3 regions of the Mesorhizobium sp. WSM4976 genome follow, and region 2 is predicted to be linked to each of the others. Evidence: riboswitches for the same ligand, from Rfam matches in the RefSeq annotation. Region 2 holds a riboswitch; each other region holds the start of a gene.

Region 1 (2,192 bases), on a different contig from region 2:
CGTTGCTGTAGAGCGCCACGCCGATGCGGTCGTTGCGACGCCATCGCACCAAGGCGCGATAGGTTATATCGTCGGCTGGAACCTCGAGCAGGAAGCGTTCCGGTATGTCCGTATCGGCGGGGACGCGCAGTTCCGCGCCCTGCTCGTGCTGATTGCGGACCGAGCAGCCGACTTTTACGGCCCCGGCAATGATCGTGGCTTCCTTGAGCACGAATTCGCGCACATGAAGACGGCGCTCGGTCTCGGGATAATTGGCCATATCCGGCGGGCTCCTAGGGCAAGGGTTTCCTCGCCACGGGGCAGCACGATAGCAGCGATGCGTTTCCGTTCCGTTAGCGATCGCTGAAACGACGAGCCTTGATACAGGTGCTGACGGTTGTCGAAGCTTGAGGGGATCCGCGCGGGATCGACCCGCGCCCGACCGTCTAGCCGCCGGCGATCACCCCGCTCGCATGCAGCACCCAGCGGCGGCCGTCGCTGCGGAACTCGGTGAGCGACAGCGGCTCGATGTCGATCTTCCAGACCGAGGAGAGCGGCGCGCCCAGCACATGCACGATGGCGGCGCGGATCGGCACGGCATGGGTGAGCGCGATGGTGTGGCCGCTCTCGCCGGCCGGGCGCTCCATCAGCGCAGCAACCCGCCGGGCGACGGCGGCAAGCGATTCGCCGTCATGGGGCGCGGCGTCCGGATCGGCGAGCCAGGCTGCCATGCCTTCCGGGTCCTCGGCCCGCACCTCCTCGAAGCTTCGGCCGGCCCAACGCGCGAAATCCTGTTCGGCAAGCAGCGGCTCGACCGTCGCTTCCAGGCCAAGGGCCTCGGCCGTCCTGCGCGCGGCAAGCGCCGGACTTGCCCAGACGCGGTCGGCCCGGCGCAGCGACGAAGCGAGCGCGCCGGCGCGGTCGAACGCGCTCGGCTCCGGCGCCTCGTCCTTCGGAAAACGGCCCTTGCGCATGCCGGGCGTCGCGCCGCTTGCGATCATCGTCAGGCGGGCGAACATCCCAAAACTCCGTGGTCCAGTGAAATTTCGGCCGCGCGAAGCCGCGTTGGCCATTACATGTCGTTGACAGGCGAACGAAGTGCTGACAAGTGTTTTAGCGCTATACGGGATTGGAAGCCGGTGCGAGTCCGGCACGGTCGCGCCACTGTGATCGGCACCAGCCGAAAGTCAGGCCTTATCCCGCAGCACAGTTGGATCAACGGGACGCAGCATCCCACAGGAGGTCAAATGTCCGACACCACCTTCGCCCCGACCTACGGCCCGGTTGCGATTCCCGTCCGCGAGCTTCTGCCCTGGGCCATCTTCGCCGGCCTGATGCTAATGCTGATGATCTATTTCGTCGGCGCGGAAGAAGGCGCGACCTCGCTGATCCGTGGCACGGCGGTGCACGAATTCGTGCATGACGGCCGCCACCTGCTCGGCTTCCCCTGCCACTAGGCGGTTTCAGCCTCGCTGAACCCGCTTTCCATAAAGGGTTAGTGACATGGTCGGAAAACTTTTGCTGCGCGGCATGCTTGTCGGGCTTGTGGCGGGGATTCTGGCGTTCGCCTTCGCGCGTGTCTACGGCGAGCCGCAGGTTGACAAGGCGATCGCCTTCGAGGAACAGCAGGCCCAGGCGGCCGGCGGCGCGCCGGAGCCCGAGATGGTCAGCCGCGCCACGCAGGCAGGCATCGGCCTGGCAACCGGCGTGCTGGTCTATGGCGCGGCGCTCGGCGGGCTGTTCTCGCTGGTCTTTGCCTATGCCTATGGTCGGCTGGGCTCGCTTGGGCCGCGCGGCACTTCGGCGCTCATCGCGCTGCTCGGCTTCCTTGCCGTGATCGTGGTTCCGAGCCTCAAATACCCGGCCAACCCGCCCGCGGTCGGCAACGCCGAAACGATCGCCTACCGGACCGAGTTGTTCTTCATCATGATCGTGGTTTCGATCGTGGCGATGGTGGCAGCGGTTGGCCTTGCGCAGCGGCTGTGGAACCGGCTGGGCGCCTGGAATGCCTCGATCGTCGCGGCGCTCGCCTTCCTGGTGGTGTTCGCGCTGGTGAAGGCAGCTCTTCCTGACATCAACGAAGTGCCGGAGGACTTCTCCGCGACGGTGCTATGGCAGTTCCGCGTCGCCTCGCTCGGCATGCAGTTCGTGCTGTGGACGGTCGTCGGCCTCGGCTTCGGCGCCGCCGTCGAGCGCCTGGTCGCGGTGCGCGA
Region 2 (2,192 bases):
GCAGGTCTATTTCGAAACCATCGAAGGCCAGGTGCCCAATCCAGAATGGGACAACCGGCTGGCCGAGGCCTCGTCCAAATTCAGGGAGCTGCGCGACAAGGCGCTGGGCTCCTTCGGCGGCTCGCGCTGGGATACGCCCCGGGCCGCTTGATCACTGCTGGCGACCTAGCGTTGCGATCGCCGACTTGAGCGGCGCCTCGCCGGCGCCGCGAAACGTCTCGCTCATCACCAGTTCGGGCAGCGGCAGGCGCTTGCCCCAGCCATGCGCTTCGAGGTCCGGCTTCGGCGCGAATTCCGAGACGCGGCCGACGCAGAGATAGGCGATCGGCGTGACATGCTCGGGGATCGACAAAAGCCGCTTGAGCGCCTCGGTCTCGATGATACTCACCCAGCCGACGCCGACACCCTCGGCCCGCGCCGCCAGCCAGAAATTCTGCACCGCACAGACGGTGCTGTAGAGATCCATCTCCGGATTATGCCAGCGCCCGAGCGGGGAGTCCTTCGAGCGCTGCCGGTCGCAGGTGATGCACAGGTTCAGCGCGCTTTCGCAAATGCCTTCGAGCTTGAGCTTGCGGTAGAGCGCCTGCCGCTCCGCCTCGATCGCCGGCACCTCTTGCTCGCGCGCGGCGAGGAACAGGTCGCGCACCAGTCTGCGCCGCTCGGCATCACGGATGACGATGAAGTTCCACGGCTGCATGTAGCCGACCGACGGCGCATGGTGCGCGGCGGTGAGAAGCCGCGCCAGCACGCAATCGTCGAGATCATCAGGGACAAAATGGCTGCGCACGTCACGCCTGGTGAACATTGCCCGATAAACCGCGTCGCGCGCCAATTGGTCAAAGTCATCGCCGCACGCGGCGATCGCTGCTGCCGTCATCGCTTTTCCCCTTGCGACAAGCAGTCCCCCGCCTGACCAAGCGGAAAACCATGTCTGCCGGGCCGGTCTTCTGGCTCGGGATCGTCCCGCTCCGGCGCCTTCCCGTCGAGGACAGTGGCGTTTGCCGGCGCGGTCCCCCTCACAGCGTTGGGCACGCCACGGAGTTCAACCGTGTTCCCGATTCTCCCGCGTCGCGGGCACCAGGCAGCAGGATGACCTTATCGCGAAGTTCGGCACCCGCCAATGGCGCGAACGACATGGGCTGCCGCAATTTCCCCAGCCATTCGGCTTTTCAAACATGGTCATTACGGCCGCGGGTGCCTAGATTAGGCGCCATGGCCACCCGTCTCTACACGCACCCGATCTTCCTGGAACATCTCACGCCGCCCGGCCACCCCGAGCGGCCCGATCGCCTGCGCGCCATCGAGCGCGTGCTGGACGACGAGGCGTTCTCGGCGCTCGACCGCGTCAAGGCGCCGGAAGGCGACGAGAAGACCATCCTTTATGCGCACCCCGAGGACTTCGTCGAGAGCGTGCGCGCGGCGATACCTGAGAGCGGCATCGTCTCGATCGATGCCGATACCAGCGCCAGCCCGAAAAGCTGGCAGGCCGCGGTGACGGCGATCGGCGCGGCCAATGCGGCGGTCGACGACGTTTTCGAGGGCCGCGCCTCAAATGTCTTCGTCGCCGCCCGTCCCCCCGGCCACCACGCTGAAAAGACGACGGCGATGGGCTTTTGCCTGTTCAACACCGCGGCGATCGCGGCCCGCTATGCGCAGAAGAAGCATCAGGCCGAGCGCGTCGCCATCGTCGATTGGGATGTCCACCACGGCAACGGCACGCAGGACATTTTTTGGGACGATCCGTCGGTGCTCTATTGCTCGACGCATCAGATGCCGCTCTACCCGGGCACAGGCGCGAAGAGCGAGACCGGCGCCGGCAACATTGTCAACGCGCCGCTCGCGCCGCAGACCGGCAGCGACCTGTTCCGCGACGCGTTCCTGTCGCGCGTGCTACCGTCCATCGACGCTTTCGCGCCTGACCTGATCATCATTTCCGCCGGCTTCGACGCGCACCACCGCGATCCGCTGGCGCAGATCAACCTGATCGAGGATGATTTCGACTGGGCGACCGGCCAGTTGATGGAACGCGCTGGCCGCCACAGCGGCAACAGGCTCGTCAGCCTGCTGGAAGGCGGCTACGATCTGCAGGGACTGGCATTTTCTGTCGCCGCTCATGTCGGGCGGCTGATGAAGGGATAGGGTATGGCAGTGGAAGGCAATGAGGACGTCAAGTCGATGAGCTTCGAGCAGGC
Region 3 (2,192 bases), on a different contig from region 2:
CGTTTTCCTGCTCGGCGGCAAGGGCGACGCGCTTTGCCAGTTCGTCCGGGCTGGCGATCGAAGGGATGTCGATAACGAAGGAGTCGAAATCGTCATGCTCGTGGTCGAGCTCGTCGTCGTGATGGGTCTTGCGGTTCTCGATGTCGTCTTCGACGGCAAGGCCAAGGCCAAGCAGCACCGAGGGGTCGACCTTGCCCTGCGCGGTCGGCACGACCTTGACGGCGCGCGCGACGTGCTCGCCGATGACGGCGTTGGCGCGAGCCGAGCCTGCCGCATCCATCAGGTCGCTCTTCGACAGGATGATCAGGTCCGCGCAGGCGATCTGGTCCTCGAACACTTCTTCGACCGGATCGTCATGGTCGAGGGAATCGTCAGCCGCGCGCTGCGCCTGCAGCGCGTCCATGTCGGAGGCGACCCGGCCTTCGGCCAGGGCCGGGCCGTCGACCACGGCGACGACGCCGTCGACAGTGACGCGGCTCTTGACCGTCGGCCACTGGAAGGCCTGCACCAGCGGCTTCGGCAAAGCGAGGCCGGAGGTCTCGATCAGGATGTGGTCGACCTTCGGGGTGCGTGATAAAATCTGGTCAAGCGCCGGCACGAAGTCATCGGCCACGGTGCAGCAGATGCAGCCATTGGCGAGCTCGACGATGTTTTCCTCCGGACAGGTATCGACGCCGCAACCCTTCAGGATCTCGCCGTCGATGCCGACATCGCCGAACTCATTGACGATGATCGCCAGCCGCTTGCCCTTGGCGTTTTCAATGAGGTTGCGGATCAGCGTCGTCTTGCCGGCGCCGAGGAAGCCGGTGACGACGGTGCAGGGCACGCGGGAAACGGAAGCGTTCATGGTCAGTCCTTCAGCATATCGAGGGGAGGGATGCGGGCAACCAGGCCGCGCTTAAGGGAATCGGGCCGGCCGCGCCAGGGGATCAGGCCGTCGGTCGAGGTGGCGAAGAGCTTTGCGCCGGCGACGAGATCGGCGCCGCTGGTCGTGTCGAGGTCCCCGAAGACGTAGCTCCAGCAGCCGTCGCGCAGAAGTGCCGCGCTCAGGCGGCGCTTGCAATTGCCGAGGCATTCGACGGTACGGATGCGGATCTTCTCGCCCGATGCGGCGCGGCGCGTGTCCTCGGCCAGCAAGACGCCAGCGCGCGGATGGGCGTCCGAGCCGGTTTCGTCGCGGCAGGACGAGCAGACGATGACGGTGACGCCAGCCAAAGTGCCGGGCTCGGACGAAATGTCCGCGATGTTTGCCGGGAAACTGCCGTTGCGATCCAAAACCTGGCTCCTTGCCCGGAAAACCCGCCGGGCATTCGGATACTTAGAGTCTCAGACGGCAGGTCTCCTGGCTCGCGGGTCTTCGCCTCAGGTGCCGCCTTCCCGGGAACATCCCAGTGGTTTTCGGCCGAGGCTCGTCGCTTACAGTTGCGGGGACAGCCGCGGATTTGGGTTTTGGCCCGCACCGCATTCCCTCTTGGCTCCTCCCTTTGCCGGGAGAAGACCGTCCGGGTCAGGGTTTAGGCTCTCGGCTAGGCGCCTGTCAACGCGCGGCTACGACACCTTGATGTCGGCCAGCGCCGGACCGAGGTCGCCCGCTAGCGCCACCTCGATCGCTTCCAGGCCAAGCCACGCCTGCATCTGCTTCAGTTCGTCGAAGAGTTGAGCGGCCGTTTCGGCTGGGGCGCCGGCCTCTGCATAGGCGGCATGGACGCGCAGCACACTGGCCGGGCGATCGGCCCTCAGGTCGACGCGGGCAACGATGCGGTCACCGAGCAGGAAGGGCAGCACATAGTAGCCATACTGGCGCTTTTCGGCGGGCGTGTAGATCTCGATACGGTAGCGGAAACCGAACAACTTTTCCGTCCGGGTGCGCTCGAAGACGACCGGATCGAAGGGCGCCAGCAGCGCGCGGGCTTCTATGCGGCGTGGGATACGCGCGTCCTTGTGGAGATAGGCGGGCTTGTCCCAGCCTTCGACCTTGACCGGCAGCAATTCGCCGGCTTCGACCAACTCCTCGATGCGGTCCTTGGTATCGCCGGGCGCCAGACGAAAATAGTCGCGCAGGTCGCCATAGGTGGCGATGCCATGGGCGCGGGCCGAGATGCGCAGCAATTCGCGATGCGCGTCCTCAACCGAGGGCACGGGCAGGTCGAGCACCGCCTGCGGCAAAACGCGCTCGGGCAGGTCGTAATAGC

Evidence for each region. Region 2 has a riboswitch for cobalamin ahead of bluB (5,6-dimethylbenzimidazole synthase). Riboswitches for the same ligand answer to the same signal wherever they lie in the genome.
Region 1: another riboswitch for cobalamin. It lies ahead of P9272_RS26970 (CbtB domain-containing protein); the one in region 2 lies ahead of bluB (5,6-dimethylbenzimidazole synthase).
Region 3: another riboswitch for cobalamin. It lies ahead of P9272_RS10250 (DUF1636 family protein); the one in region 2 lies ahead of bluB (5,6-dimethylbenzimidazole synthase).

What each region holds. Positions count from the first base shown of each region.
Region 1 covers NZ_JARTVT010000025.1:82,153-84,344, reverse strand. Annotated here, with positions in the region: gene P9272_RS26980 (PilZ domain-containing protein) at 1-259, opposite strand, end outside; gene P9272_RS26975 (histidine phosphatase family protein) at 426-998, opposite strand; adenosylcobalamin (AdoCbl) riboswitch at 1,084-1,228, shown strand; gene P9272_RS26970 (CbtB domain-containing protein) at 1,227-1,436, shown strand; gene P9272_RS26965 (CbtA family protein) at 1,483-2,192, shown strand, end outside.
Region 2 covers NZ_JARTVT010000006.1:122,406-124,597, forward strand. Annotated here, with positions in the region: gene P9272_RS09390 (hypothetical protein) at 1-151, shown strand, start outside; gene bluB (5,6-dimethylbenzimidazole synthase) at 152-877, opposite strand; cobalamin riboswitch at 920-1,097, opposite strand; gene P9272_RS09400 (histone deacetylase family protein) at 1,213-2,139, shown strand; gene P9272_RS09405 (exodeoxyribonuclease VII small subunit) at 2,143-2,192, shown strand, end outside.
Region 3 covers NZ_JARTVT010000007.1:22,106-24,297, reverse strand. Annotated here, with positions in the region: gene cobW (cobalamin biosynthesis protein CobW) at 1-847, opposite strand, end outside; gene P9272_RS10250 (DUF1636 family protein) at 850-1,275, opposite strand; cobalamin riboswitch at 1,315-1,518, opposite strand; gene P9272_RS10245 (winged helix-turn-helix domain-containing protein) at 1,549-2,192, opposite strand, start outside.